DNA from 2 places in the Cupriavidus sp. 01L45 genome. Region 2 is predicted to be linked to the other one. Evidence: predicted binding sites of a transcription regulator. Region 2 holds the regulator's gene; the other holds the start of a gene.
The links. The regulator sigma-54, encoded in region 2, starts transcription at its own class of promoters, with help from an activator protein. The targets are predictions, from matches to a motif close to TGGCANGNAANCTGCTTT.

Region 1 (7,086 bases), on a different contig from region 2:
CGACGACCCGGAACTGTTCGACCTCAGTCCCGACGGCCGCACGCTCTACGTCTCCAACGAGGAGGACGGACTGCTGTCGGCCTACGACATCGCGTCCGGCAAGAAGGTGTTTGCCATCAAGGTGGGCGAAGAGCCCGAGGGTGTGAAGGCCAGCCCGGACGGCAAGCGGGTGTACGTCACCTCGGAAGTCGCCAACCTGGTCCATGTGATCGACGTGGCATCGCGCAAGCTGATCAGGAATATCCGGGTCGGCAACCGCCCGCGCCGCCTGCTGCTGGCCATGGACGGCAAGGAGCTGTGGGTGACCAATGAACTGGCCGCCAGCGTCAGCGTGATCCGCACCGATACGCTGGAAGTGGTACACACCATCGCCTTCACGCCCAAGGGCTTCCGTGCGGAGGACGTGACCCCGGTCGGACTGACCGCCAGCAGCGACGGCAAGCGCGCCTATATCGGGCTGGGCCGCGCCAATCGCGTGGCCGTGGTCGACGTGGCTTCGCGCCGGGTGCTGGACTACGTGCTGGTGGGCCGCCGCGCCTGGGGCCTGGCGCTGACGCGCGACAACGCCTTGCTCTATGTGGCCAACGGACTGTCCGATGACGTCAGCGTGGTCGACACCGCAAGCAACAAGGCCGTGACCACGCTCAAGGCGGGCAGGGTGCCGCATTCGGTGGCGATCGATGACTAGTCCGGCTACCGGTCTGCGCTGGCTGGCCGTGTTCGCGTGGCTGGCAGCCACCGCGCACGCGGCTGACGTACGGGTGGCCGTGGTTTCCATGGCCGGCGATGCGCGCTATGCACCCCGGCGGATGGAGCAACGTTACCCCGGCCAGCCGCAAGGCCATCCCGTGGACGGCGCGCGCGTGGCGGTGGCGGAATCGCGCTTTGCGCTGGAAGCCGCCGGGCAGGTCCTGCGGCTCGATGCGCAGGAAGCCAGCGGCGAGGCCGAGGTGGGGCCGATGGTAGCCGCGCTGGCGCGCCAGGGCACGCGCTTTATCCTGCTGGACCTGCCGGCTCCGGCGGTCAGGCTGGCGGCGCGTGCGGTCAAGCCCGGCGAAGCGCTGCTGTTCAACGTTTCCGCCGACGACGATGAACTGCGCGGCGCCGGCTGCGCGCCGCACCTGCTCCACACGCTGCCCAGCCGGCGCATGCAGGCGGACGCGCTGATGCAATACCTGGCGCTGCGCAAGTGGCGCCGTGCGCTGTTGCTGAGCGGCCCGTCGCCGGAAGACGCGGCGCAGCGCGCCGTGCTCACGCAGGCTGCCCGCCGCTTCGGCATTGCCTGGTCGGCGCAGCGCGCGTTCAAGCTGTCGAACGATCCGCGCGAGCGCGAGCTGGACAATCTCAGCCTGCTGACTGCCGGCGTGGACTACGACGTGGTGGTGGTCGCCGATGCCGACGGCGAGTTCGCGCGCGGCGTGCCCTATGCCACCCAGCTGCCCCGCCCGGTGGTAGGTGCCAGCGGACTGACCGGCCAGGCCTGGCACTGGGCCTGGGAGCGCAACGGCGGGCCGCAGCTGAACCGGCGTTTCATCAAGGCGGCGGGCCGTCCCATGACCGGCTATGACTGGGCCGCGTGGGTGGCTGTGAAGGCGATAGCCGAAAGCGTGGCGCGGCAGCCCAAGGGCGGCTTTGCCGGGCAGGCCGAGGCGCTGGTCTCCGAGGCGGTGGTGGTGGATGGCTTCAAGGGTCCGCCGCTGTCCTTCCGGCGCTGGGACCGCCAGTTGCGCCAGCCGGTCCTGCTGGCGCATCCCGACGGCGTGGTCGGCGTGGCGCCGGTGGAGGGTGTGCTGCATCCGAAGAACAATCTCGACACGCTGGGCGCAGACGCGGCCGACACCGCGTGCCGTCCAGGCAAATAGGGGAGCGACGCCCAGGCCATGACTACCACCCTGATCCACGCCTGGCGCGCCTTGCGCGCGGTGGCCGGGCGCGAACTGCATAAGTTCTTCCGGCAGCCCGGGCGGCTGTGCTCGTCGCTGGCGCGGCCGCTGCTGTGGCTGCTGGTATTCGCGGCCGGCTTCCAGAACGCGCTCGGCGTCGCCATCGTGCCGCCCTACGACACCTATGTCGAATACAAGGTCTTTGTCACGCCCGGCCTGCTCGGCATGATCGCGCTGTTCAACGGCATGCAGTCCTCGCTGGCGATGGTGTACGACCGCGAGATGGGCGTGATGCGCCTGCTGCTGACCGCGCCGCTGCCCAGGGCCTGGCTGCTCGCCTGCAAGCTGGCCGCCGGCACCTTGCTTTCCTTGCTGCAGATGGTCGCCTTCCTGCTTGTCGCCATGGCCTTCGACGTGACATTCGCGCCGGCATGCCTGCCCGGCGCGCTGGCCGTGATGGTGCTGGCCGCGCTGATGCTGGGGGCGTTGGGCTTGCTGCTGTCGGTGCATGTGCGGCAGCTGGAGAACTTCGCCGGCACCATGAATTTCGTGATCTTCCCGATGTTCTTCATCAGCTCGGCGCTGTATCCGCTCTGGAAGCTGGAGGAGTCCGGCGCCACCGTAGTCTACCAGCTCGCGCGCTTCAATCCCTTTACCCATGCCGTGGAAGCGATCCGCTTCGCCTTGTACGGGCAGGCCGCGCCAGTCAGTCTCGCGGTGGTGGCCGCTTGCACGGCCGTGTTCTTCGCTTTGGCGCTGCTCGGCTACGACCCTCAGCGCGGGATGGCTCGCCGCGTGCGCCAGGCCGGGGGTCCGGCATGAGGCATGCCGTGCCGCTGGCAGCTTGCCTGGCGTTGGCCGCAACGGGTGCGTGGGCCTTGGACAGCCGCGATCCGTTGCAGTCGCCGCAATGGCCGCTGGTGCACAAGGAAGCGCTGCGGCAGGCGCCGTACGTGTTCGACAGCCGCGTCAAGGTCACCGGGCCGGCCTTTGCCGAAGATCCGATGCGGGTGCCGATCGCTTTTGATGCGTCGGCGCTCGGCGAGGTGGATCGCATCGTGGTGGCGGTGGACCGCAACCCGATCCGCAAGGTGCTGGAGTTCGAGCCGCTCAGGGTGCGCCCCTCGCTGTCGTTCCGCTTCAAGCTGGAGCAGGCCTCGCCGGTGCGCGTGGCGGCCCGCACGCGGGACGGCGTGTGGCACGTGGGCGGGGTGATGGTGGATGCCAGCGGCGGCGGCTGCAYGGTGCCGGGCGCGACGCGCCGCGACGGTTCGTGGAGCACCACGCTGAACCGGGTCGAATCGCGCGTGTTTCCCGGCCTCGGCGGCAACGGTGGCCGGGTGCGGCTACGCGTGATGCACCCGATGGACACCGGGCTGGTGGCGGGTATCCCGGCCTTCCATGTGGAGTCGCTGAGCCTGCTCGACGCCACCCGGGAAGCGATGCTGCGGCTGACGCTGTACGAACCGGTTGCCGAGAACCCCATCTTCTCCTTCGACCTGCGCGAAGCCATGGAGCGCGGCATGACGGTGAGCGGACGCGATAACAACGGCAACCGGTTCGCGGCGCAGGTGACGCCATGAAGCGCGCGCTCGGGATCCTGCTATGGCTGGCAGCGCAGGCGGCGCTGGCGCAGGCAGGGGACTATCGCCTGGCGCCACGCCAGGTCGCCGCCGACGTGTGGCTGCTGGAAGGGGCCAATGCGGATTTCGCGCCGGACAACGGCTGCAACATCATCAACACCGCCTTTATCGACACGGGTGACGGCGTGGTGGTGATCAATACCGGGCCGTCGCACCAGTACGGCGAGCAGCAGCGCCGCGCCATTGCTTCGGTCACGGCGGCGCCGGTGCGGCTGGTGCTCAATCTGAACCTGCATCCGGACTACTTTTTCGGCAACCAGGCCTATACCGACGTGGGCGGCAGCGCGCTGGCCGGCACCATCGACGGCGCCCGGCGCGAAGGGCCTGCATATGCCGACAACCTCTACCGGCTGTGCGGCAACTGGATGCGCGACACGGAACCGGCGCCGCCGCGCCACGTGCTGACCCCGGGCCGGCGCACGATCGGCCGGCACACCTTCGATCTGATCCGGATGGACGGTCACACCGCCGACGACCTCGTGATAGTGGATCGCGGCGCCGGCGTGGTCTTCGCGGGCGGCGTGGCGTTTCGCGAGCGCGTGCCGACCACACCGCATGCGGATCTCAAGCGCTGGCTGGCCAGCCTGGACCATTTGCAGGCGCTGGTGCGCGACAGCGGCGCACGGCTGCTGATCCCCAGCCACGGACCGGCGCTCGGCAGCGCGGACGCCATCGCGCAGACACGCGGCTACCTGCAGTGGCTGGACGCCCGCATGACCCAGGCGGCCTCCCAGGGCCGCGACCTGGCCGAGGTGCTTGCCATGCCGGTGCCGGACGCCTACGCGCGCTGGGGCGCCATGCCGGCGGAGTATTTGCGCAATGTGACGCACCTCTACCCGGCGTATGAGGACGCGGCGTTGAGACGCTGAGTCCGGACAGGTGTGCTGTTCAATTCCGCAACAACGGCAACCGAGTGTTCCGCGCTGGTACGCCATCCCGGCATCCACAGGCCGCCGCGGGGCCGGATGCAGGTGTTTTCCATTGGCATGGGAATTGCCAAGAGTCAGTCTGGTGTGCGAGGCGCACTGGTGAAGATCGACAACAAGAGAGAGGAGCAGACAATGAGGACGTTACGCGTGATGATGGTGCTCGCGGCGGCTGCCGCGAGCCTGGCGGCGCAGGCCGCGGTGACCGATGCCATGATCGAGAATGACGCGAAGTCGCCGGGCGACGTGCTGTCGTGGGGGATGGGCCCGCAAGGCCAGCGCTTTTCCACGCTGAACCGCATCAACACCAGGAACGTCAGCCAGCTGGTGCCGGCCTGGTCGTTCTCGTTCGGCGGCGAAAAGCAGCGCGGGCAGGAAGCGCAGCCGTTGATTCACGACGGCAAGATGTTCGTGACGGCCTCGTACTCGCGCATCTACGCGCTCGATCTGAAGACCGGCAGCAAGCTCTGGAAATATGAGCATCGCCTGCCCGAAGGCATCATGCCCTGCTGCGACGTGGTCAACCGTGGCGCGGCCCTGTACGACAACCTGGTGATCTTTGGCACGCTCGACGCGCAACTGGTGGCGCTGGACCAGAAGACCGGCAAGGTGGTGTGGAAGGACAAGATCGAGGACTATGCCGCCGGCTATTCCTACACGGCAGCCCCCCTGATCGTCAAAGGCATGGTGCTGACCGGCGTCTCCGGTGGCGAGTTCGGCGTGGTGGGACGGGTCGAGGCACGCGACGCGAAGACCGGGCAACTGGTCTGGTCCAGGCCGGTGGTGGAAGGCCATATGGGCTACAAGTACGACAAGGACGGCAACAAGACCGAAGACGGTGTGACCGGTACCCAGAACGCCAGCTGGCCCGGCGAGACCTGGAAGACCGGCGGCGCGGCCACCTGGCTGGGCGGCACCTATGACCCGAAGACCGGCCTGGCCTACTTCGGTACCGGCAACCCGGGGCCGTGGAACAGCCACATGCGCAAGGGCGACAACCTGTATTCGGCCTCGACCGTGGCGCTCGACCCGACTACCGGCAAGATCGTCTGGCATTACCAGAACACGCCGAACGATGGCTGGGATTTCGACGGCGTCAACGAGTTCGTGACCTTCGACCAGGATGGGAAGCGCCTGGGCGGCAAGGCCGACCGCAACGGCTTCTTCTACGTCAATGACGCCACCAACGGCAAGCTGGTGAACGCCTTTCCCTTCGTCAAGAAGATCACCTGGGCCAGCAGCATCGACCTCAAGACCGGGCGCCCCAACATGATCGCGGAAAGCCGGCCGGGCGACCCGGCCGCGGGCAGCGATCCGAAGAAGGGCCAGTCCGTGTTCGCCGCGCCGGGCTTCCTCGGCGGCAAGAACCAGCAGCCGATGGCCTACAGCCCGCAGACCGGCCTGTTCTATGTACCGGCCAATGAATGGGGCATGGATATCTGGAACGAACCCGTGGGCTACAAGAAGGGTGCCGCCTTCCTCGGCGCCGGCTTCACCATCCATCCGCTCAACGAGGACTACATCGGCTCGCTGCGCGCGATCAATCCCAAGACCGGCAAGATCGAGTGGGAGGTCAAGAACTACGCGCCGCTGTGGGGCGGGGTGATGACCACTGCCGGCGGGCTGGTGTTCTGGGGCACGCCGGAGGGCTACCTGAAGGCCGCGGACGCCAAAACCGGCAAGGAACTGTGGAAGTTCCAGACGGGCAGCGGCGTGGTGGCGCCTCCGGTTACCTGGGAGGAGGGCGGCGAGCAGTATGTGGCGGTGGTGTCGGGCTGGGGCGGCGCGGTGCCGCTGTGGGGCGGGGAAGTTGCCAAGCGCGTGAATTTCCTGGAGCAGGGCGGATCGGTGTGGGTGTTCAAGCTGCACAAGAGCTGAACGTTGCCGGACACCATGTAGTGAAGCTGCCCTGCGCGTGCCGGCCTCGCACACCGAAGCCGGCACGCGCAAGGGCTGGTCGATGATCAGAGCATTGGGAAGTAGATATGCAGAAGGCGAAAGGATACCTGTCGTTGACGGCCACGGTGGCCATGGTGCTGTGTGCCGCCCGGGTCGAAGCGGCGCCCGATATGCAGGCGCTGGCAGACAAGAGCGGCTGCTTTTCTTGTCACAGTATGAATGCCAAGGTGGTAGGGCCGGGTTTTGCCGAGGTAGCGGCCAAGTACAAGGGAGATGGGGAAGCGCCCGAGCGGCTGGCGAAAAAGATCCGTGAGGGCGGAAAAGGTGTTTGGGGACGGATTCCCATGCCGTCGCACGAGAGTATCAGTGAAGCGGATGCCAGGAGGCTGGCAGAGTGGGTGCTGAGTATCGGTTGAGCACCGGATGAGCATTGGAAGAGACCGGTGTCAGGCCTGACGGTCGGATAGAAACCGGATACGAAGGAAGGATTCGCAAAGACGCTTCACATCGGCCCGCCCGGCAGCCCAGGCACGGCGTGAAACGTCTTTGCTCTTTTTGTTCTCAATTTTCTACTTCCGTTTTTTGCTATCAGCGCAGCTACCGTCGCTGCTTAGCCTGAGCGAATTCCCATCGCTGCGGAAGACCATCCCGCTCTCCCGTCCGCGCGCCTGCACCTCGGCCAGCCTGCCCTGCAGCACGATCTCCGCGACCTTCCCATGGTCTCCAGACCGATCG
Region 2 (7,086 bases):
GTACGGTGTGCAGCGGAAACAGCGGCAGGCCATCCAGCGCAGGCGGTACCGACGATGTACCGGACGAAGCGGTGGTCGAAGCGGATGAGCCGGGCGTGGCGTGTGAGGACATGCTGAGCCAGCAGAGTTTCGGGCGGGAATTGCCGAGCCTGGCCGCGAAACCTGCAGCTGCGGCCTTCAGCCGCCGGGTGCGAGCTCGCGGTGTCTCACCAGCACATTACCATGGGCGCGAAAATAGTTGGCAAGTCTTTCAGCGATGTACACGGAGCGGTGCTGGCCGCCCGTGCAGCCAATGGCGACGGTCAGGTAGCTGCGATTGTCCGCGATGAAACTTGGCAGCCACTTTTCCACGTAGGCGCGGATGTCATCGGCCATGGCCAGCACCATCGGCTGGCTCTGCAGGAAGTCGATCACGGGCTCGTCGCGTCCGGTCAGCGGGCGCAGGGCCAGGTCGTAGTAGGGGTTGGGCAGCGAGCGGACATCGAACACCAGGTCGGCATCGCTGGGCACGCCGTGCTTGAAGCCAAACGATTCGAACAGCAAGGTGAGTTTCAGGTCATCGCCGCGCACGAATTCCTTGATCCACGCGCGCAGCGTATTGGTGCGCACGTTGCTGGTGTCGATACGGTGCGCGGCCTCCGCCAGCGGGCTGAGCAGCTCGCGCTCCATCTCGATGGCTTCGATCAGGGACGTGTCGTTGTATGGCGCATCGAGCGCATTGTCTGCAACGCCCGCAGGTTCGGCATTGGCCGAGAGGGTCGCCTTGTCGATACGCATCGACAGCGGGTGGCGCCGCCGCGTTTCCGAGTATCGCTGCACCAGCGCATCCGTATTGGCGGTCAGGAAAACCACCCGGACCTGGTGTTCGGAGGCGAGGTTGCGCAGCGTGCCGGGCAATTCGTCCAGCGATTCGCGGCTGCGGATGTCGGTAGCGACGCCAAGATGGGTGTAACCCTGGCTTGCGAGATACTGGGCCAGCGCCGGAATAAACTGAGCCGGCAGGTTGTCAACGCAGTAGTAACCTGCGTCTTCCAGTACGTTCAAGGCAACGGATTTGCCGGAGCCGGAGATTCCGGTGATAAGTATGATGCGCATAGCACGACAAGCATAACATCAGGTGATGACGCCGTCATGACGGCGAGGCGCCAACAAAAATGGCGAACCGAAGGGTTCGCCATTTTCGCATGTCCGCATGCTAAGTGACGCGGGGGCTTACTTGGAGAGGCACTCGCTCATGAAGGCTTTGCGCTCGTCGCCCTTCTTGCCGGTAGCGTCCTTGTTGCACGCCGTCATCTTTTCCTGCTGGCTGTTCTTGGCGGGAGCGGCGGCGGGTTTGTTGGAGAGGCAGTCGCTCATGAAGGCCTTGCGCTCGTCGCCCTTCTTGCCGGCGGCCTGCGTATTGCAGGCCTTCATCTTGTCCTGTTGGGAGTTTGTCGCCGCGGGCGCCGCCGGTGCTGCCGGTTTTGCGGACGTTGCGGGTGCCGCGGGCGTTGCGGTTGCTGCGGCCGGTGCATTCTGGGCGAAGGCGCCGCTGGCGAAAAGCGGGGCTACCAGCACGCACATCGCGATCATTCTCTTCATGCTTGCTCTCCTGGCTGTGGAAAACTTCATGGCTGCTGGCCATGTCGGCGCGGCAACTCGGGCTGGGCTCAATGTCCATTACTGCACAAAACGGCCTGTGCCCCAAACGCGTTGACGACGGAAGCGCGGACGAATGCAATCAATTGAAACAGCCCAGGCACGGCGCTGGCTGCCTAGAGTAGCCGGCCCTGGCCCCGCGATGCCACATCGGCTTGCATCGCGGCGCGCTGGCGGTCCATGAAATCGCGCAGCGTGTCGATGCCGCGCAGGCGCAGGATGGTGTTGCGGACGGCGGCCTCGACCAGCACGGCGAGATTTCGGCCGGCCGCCACCTGGATCTTGACCATGTGGATGGGCAGGCCGAGCACATCCAGATACTGGGAATCCAGCGGCAGGCGTTCGAATTCGCCGTCGTTGCGGCGCACCAGCTGCACCACCAGTTTCAGCTTCATCTTCCGGCGCACCGCGGTCTCGCCAAAGATCGTCTTGATGTCGAGCAGGCCCAGGCCGCGCACTTCAAGCAGGTTTTGCAGCAGGGGCGGGCAGCGGCCTTCAATGAAATCGGGTCCGAGCCGGACAAAATCCACGGCATCGTCCGCCACCAGCCCATGTCCGCGTGAAATCAGCTCCAGGCCGAGCTCACTCTTGCCCAGGCCGGATTCACCCATCACCAGCACGCCCATGCCGAGGATGTCGAGGAATACGCCGTGCATGGTCACGCGTGGCGCGGAAATGCGCGACAGGTAGAGGCGCAGGTGATCGATCACCGCCGCCGAGGACACCGGCGTAGTGAACAAGGGCGTGGAGGAACGCGTGCAGCGCAGTTCCAGGTCGGGCGGTGGCTCCATGCCGTCGGCAATCACCAGGAAGGGCGGTTCCAGCAGGATCAGCTCACCCATCTGGCGCTTGCGCATCTCGTCGTCGAGACGCTGGTAATACGTGATCTCGGGCTTGCCCAGGACCTGGATCCGGTTCGGGTGGATCAGGTTCAAGTGGCCGACGAGATCGGCCGCGGAAGTGGCTTCACGTGCGAACTCGACATCGAACGCCCGGTCGGCGCCTTCCAGACCGGCTACCCAGGAGAGTTTGATATCGGCTGCGTTGTCGTCGAAGATCGACTGCGAGGTGACGCCAGTGAGTTCCATGCGGGTGCTTTCAGGAGCGAGCTTTCAGACAGCGGGGACAATTGCCCCGCTCGCCTGCGTAAAGATCGCCGAGGCCGGTCAGGGGTGCCATTGCGTCAGCAACTGGTGCACGTCATCGGGGGTGGGCAGGGTAGCCAGTCCTTCGCGCATCTCGCGGTCGGACAGCAGCTGGGCGATCTCCGAGAGAATCTCCAGATGTTGCTGGGTGGCCTGTTCGGGCACCAGCAGGAAGATCAGCAGCGCTACCGGCTTGCCGTCGGGAGATTCGAAGGGGATCGGCTCGGCCAGGCGCATGAAGGCGYCAAGTGGCTGCTTCAGTCCCTTGATGCGGCCATGCGGAATGGCAACCCCGGCGCCAAGACCAGTGGACCCCAGCGATTCGCGGGCGAACAGGTTGTCGGTCACGGTAGCGCGCGCCACGCCATGGTTGTTCTCGAAGAGGAGCCCGGCCTGTTCGAACACGCGCTTCTTGCTGGTGACGCTGACGTCGAGGTTGATGTTGCCGGGTGGCAGCAATTTAGCCAAACGATTCATGTGGAATGCGCAGGGTTTTCTAGTAAGCAGGCCCGGGGCCGGGAGGCATCGCGCCGGGCAAAAAAGAAGAAAAAACCAAGGTCCGAAGTTTCACCGGGTGTCCCCCTGCCGGTGTCGGGCGTCTGGCCATTATAGAGCAGGCCCGCCCCCGCCTTGTGCATTGCAATACCCGATGCGCGGAAGCGGTGCCGCGTGCACGGAAAAATCGTTGAGCTTGAGAACTATGTATTGCACAGCATACACCGGTCCATATGCGTTGCGGAATCCCCCGCGTGGTCCCGGATGAGCGCCAGGAACGAAAAAGCCGCGCTATGGGCGCGGCTTGATTCCGGTTTCAAGGGAGTGACACCGGCGGCCCGGTCTGTGGGCCACCAGGCACGGTCATTGCTGCATCTGCGATGCGGCCATCTGATACTTGACCGCTTCGCGGTCGTGGCTTTGCACGCGATCCTTATGGCGAATCACCTGCCGGTCGAGCTTGTCGACGAGCGCGTCGATAGCGGCATACAGGTCTTCATGATGCGCTTCGACAAAGATGTCCTTGCCCTTGAGATGTAGATTGATTTCCGCGTACTGCCGCCGGTCCTTTTCTTTTGTATTGTCGACAGAGAGCAGCACACTTACGCCAATGACTTGATCAAAATGCCTGACGATACGCTCCAGTTTCGTTTCCACGTACTCACGCAGCGGGGGCGTGATGTCCAAGTGGTGTCCACTGATCTTGAAGTTCATAGCGTTTCTCCTTCTGAAAGAGTTGCACCAGGCAGGCGATGCAACTCGGCTACAAAGTCTTGCGGAGAGTAACTGCCGGAATCTTGAGCGCCTCGCGGTATTTGGCAACGGTGCGTCGTGCCACTACGAAGCCTTGCTCGCCGAGCAATTCGGCAATCCGGCTGTCGGACAAGGGATTCCTGGCGTCTTCGGCTCCTATCAGTTGCTTGATCAACGCACGAATTGCCGTTGACGAGGCCGCGCCGCCGGTTTCTGTGGATACGTGACTGCCGAAGAAATACTTCAGCTCGAAAGTCCCCATCGGCGTTGCCATGTATTTATTGGTAGTCACCCGAGAGATGGTGGACTCGTGTAAACCCAGTGTATCGGCAATCTCCCGCAAAACCAAGGGGCGCATCGCAATTTCACCGTGGGTGAAGAAGTTCTTTTGACGTTCGACAATAGCTTGTGCAACGCGCAATATCGTGTCGAACCTTTGCTGGATATTCTTGATCAACCAGCGTGCCTCCTGCAGTTTTTGCTGCAGTCCCGCAGCACCCGCATCGCCTTTTGCACCGCGCAATATCTGCGCGTACATGTCGTTGATACGTAGCCGCGGCATCACATCCGGATTGAGCTGCGCGATCCAGCCGCCATTCAGTTTACGGACAAAAACATCGGGCACGACGAAGTCGGCTTCGGGGCGGCTGTACGCATGGCCCGGATAAGGCGCCAGAGAGCGGATCAGTTCATGCGCCGACTTCAATTCCGGCTCGTCCACCTGCAGCGCTTTTTTCAGGCGCGTGTAGTCGCGCACCGCGAGCAGTTCCAGGTGATTGGTGACAATGGTCAGCGCCAGGTCGCGCTGCGGGTGCTTGATGCGGCGCAATTGCAGCGCCAGGCATTCGGCCGCATTGCGTGCGCCGACACCAGGCGGATCGAAGCTCTGCAGCAGGGTAAGGACGGCGTGGATCTCGTCGACCTCGAATTCAAGTTCATCCGYCAGTTCGCTGCAGATTTCCTCGAGCGAGGCGCTCAGGTAGCCGTCGTCGTCCAGCGACTCGACCAGGAAGATGGCCAGCCCCTTGTCGCGCAACGAAATTTTCAGCGGCGCGAGCTGTTCCATCAGATGTTCGCGCAGCGTGGGTTCGGCGTCGCGCAACTGCATCGGGGTCTTTTCGTCGTCGTCGCCTTGCGGGCGGCGGGCGAAGTCGTCGAGGCTCCAGTCGTTGCCGTAGTCCTCGTTGCTGTCGGAATAGCTGTCTTCGGCCTCGGGCGCGCCGTCGGGGCGGTTCTCGCTGGTGCCCTGGCCGTCGGCGGGCGCCGGCGCGGGAGCGCTCTGCATGTTGACCGAGCCGTCGGCGGCAACGCGCAACGGGCTGTCGAGCCAGTCGTTCTCGCGTTCGAGCAAAGGGTTCTCGGTCAGCGCCTGTTCCACTTCCTGCTGCAGTTCGAGCGTGGACAGTTGCAGCAGCCGGATCGACTGCTGGAGTTGCGGCGTGAGCGCGAGATGCTGCGAGAGGCGGAGCTGTAGCGACGGTTTCATGCGACCTATTTTATGCCCAACTTCCGTGCCGGTGGAACGGAAATTGCTATCGCTGATGACGCCGTGATCGTTGCAGGGTAAAAGGCGACACCGGAGCCACCTTGGGCACAAGGTCGCCGCAGCTGCCGCTTGCTGTGGCGCGCCGCGTTACATGCGGAAATTCTCGCCCAGGTAGACCTTGCGCACCGACTCGTTGGCGATGATGTCTTCAGGCCGGCCCGAGGCCAGCACGGCGCCTTCGCTGATGATGTAGGCGTGATCGCAGATGCCCAGCGTCTCGCGCACGTTGTGGTCGGTGATCAGCACGCCGATATTGCGCGCCTTGAGGAAGCTGACGATGCGCTGGATCTCGCCCACCGCGATCGGGTCGACGCCGGCGAAGGGCTCGTCTAGCAGGATGAAGCGGGGCGCCGAGGCCAGGGCGCGGGCGATTTCCACGCGGCGGCGTTCGCCGCCTGACAGCGAAAGCGCCGGATTGTCGCGCAGGTGGGCAATCTGGAGGTCATCGAGCAGCGTGTCCAGCCGGCGCTCGAGTTCGGCCTTGCCAAGTGGCTTGCCGTCCTGGATCTGCAATTCCAGTACCGCGCGGATGTTCTCCTGCACATTCAGCTTGCGGAACACCGAAGCTTCCTGCGGCAGGTAGGACAGGCCCATGCGTGCCCGTTCGTGAATGGCCAGGCCGCTGATGTGCTTGTCGTCGAGCACGATGTCGCCCTCGTCCAGTGCCACCAGTCCCACGATCATGTAGAAGGAGGTGGTCTTGCCCGCGCCGTTGGGCCCCAGGAGTCCGACCACCTCGCCGCTCTTTACGTCGAGGGACACATCCTTGACCACCGTGCGCGAGCCGTAGCGCTTTTTCAGGTGGCGCACGACCAGCGTGCTGCTGTCCTTCAGGGTGGCGGGCTGGGAGGGTGCGGTTTGGGTAACGGTCATGAAGGCTGAATCCGTGGATCGGGCGACGCGGCGGCGTCAGGGATTGACGGGGGCGGGCGCAGGCTTGAGCGGCAGCGGGGCGCCGGCGGCGCCGCTGGCGGGTTGCTCCTGGCGCGGTGACAACACGGCGCGCACGCGACCGGACGGGCTGCCCGCCGTCGCGTTCTCCGTACCGCCGCTGGCGGTGTAGAACTCGTTGCGGCTGTCGTAGGTGATCACTGCGCCGCGGATCTCGTCGACCAGCTTGGCGCCGGCCAGCCGCGCCATGCGTGCGCGGCCGATTAGCTTGGACAGTTCCTGCTTGCCGTCATACTCGATGCGGTCGCCCCAGCCGTCGATGTATTCGTCGACGTTGTCGCGCTTCTGGCGGATATAAGCCTGCTTGCCGCCCTTGGACGTAGCCACGGCGTACTGGTAGCCCTCGGGATCGGTGCGCACTTCGGCCGCGTCGGATTTCAACACCATGGTGCCCTTGGTCAGCACCACGTTGCCAGTCAGCACATAAACCTGCTTGACGTCGTCATAGCTGGCGTTGTCGGCTTCCAGTACCAGCGGTTTCTCGCGGTCGGCTTTCTCCGCGCTGGCGGGCGCGGCCAGCGTGAGGCCGAGGACGGCTGCCAGCGTCAGCAAAGCGGC

Region 1: the regulator sigma-54 is predicted to act here: its motif matches at 4,509-4,526, upstream of AC1DT6_RS04880 (PQQ-dependent methanol/ethanol family dehydrogenase).

The regions. Positions count from the first base shown of each region.
Region 1 is NZ_JBFTSG010000005.1:46,799-53,884, reverse strand. Features, by position in the region: gene AC1DT6_RS04905 (PQQ-dependent catabolism-associated beta-propeller protein) at 1-688, shown strand, start outside; gene AC1DT6_RS04900 (ABC transporter substrate-binding protein) at 681-1,862, shown strand; gene AC1DT6_RS04895 (ABC transporter permease) at 1,881-2,705, shown strand; gene AC1DT6_RS04890 (quinoprotein dehydrogenase-associated SoxYZ-like carrier) at 2,702-3,466, shown strand; gene AC1DT6_RS04885 (quinoprotein relay system zinc metallohydrolase 1) at 3,463-4,395, shown strand; gene AC1DT6_RS04880 (PQQ-dependent methanol/ethanol family dehydrogenase) at 4,588-6,330, shown strand; gene AC1DT6_RS04875 (c-type cytochrome) at 6,483-6,767, shown strand; gene pqqE (pyrroloquinoline quinone biosynthesis protein PqqE) at 6,921-7,086, opposite strand, start outside.
Region 2 is NZ_JBFTSG010000013.1:58,448-65,533, forward strand. Features, by position in the region: gene AC1DT6_RS11195 (LON peptidase substrate-binding domain-containing protein) at 1-112, opposite strand, end outside; gene rapZ (RNase adapter RapZ) at 178-1,095, opposite strand; gene AC1DT6_RS11205 (PsiF family protein) at 1,213-1,581, opposite strand; gene hprK (HPr(Ser) kinase/phosphatase) at 1,755-2,726, opposite strand; gene ptsN (PTS IIA-like nitrogen regulatory protein PtsN) at 2,805-3,260, opposite strand; gene hpf (ribosome hibernation-promoting factor, HPF/YfiA family) at 3,642-3,992, opposite strand; gene AC1DT6_RS11225 (RNA polymerase factor sigma-54) at 4,042-5,517, opposite strand; gene lptB (LPS export ABC transporter ATP-binding protein) at 5,665-6,450, opposite strand; gene lptA (lipopolysaccharide transport periplasmic protein LptA) at 6,487-7,086, opposite strand, start outside.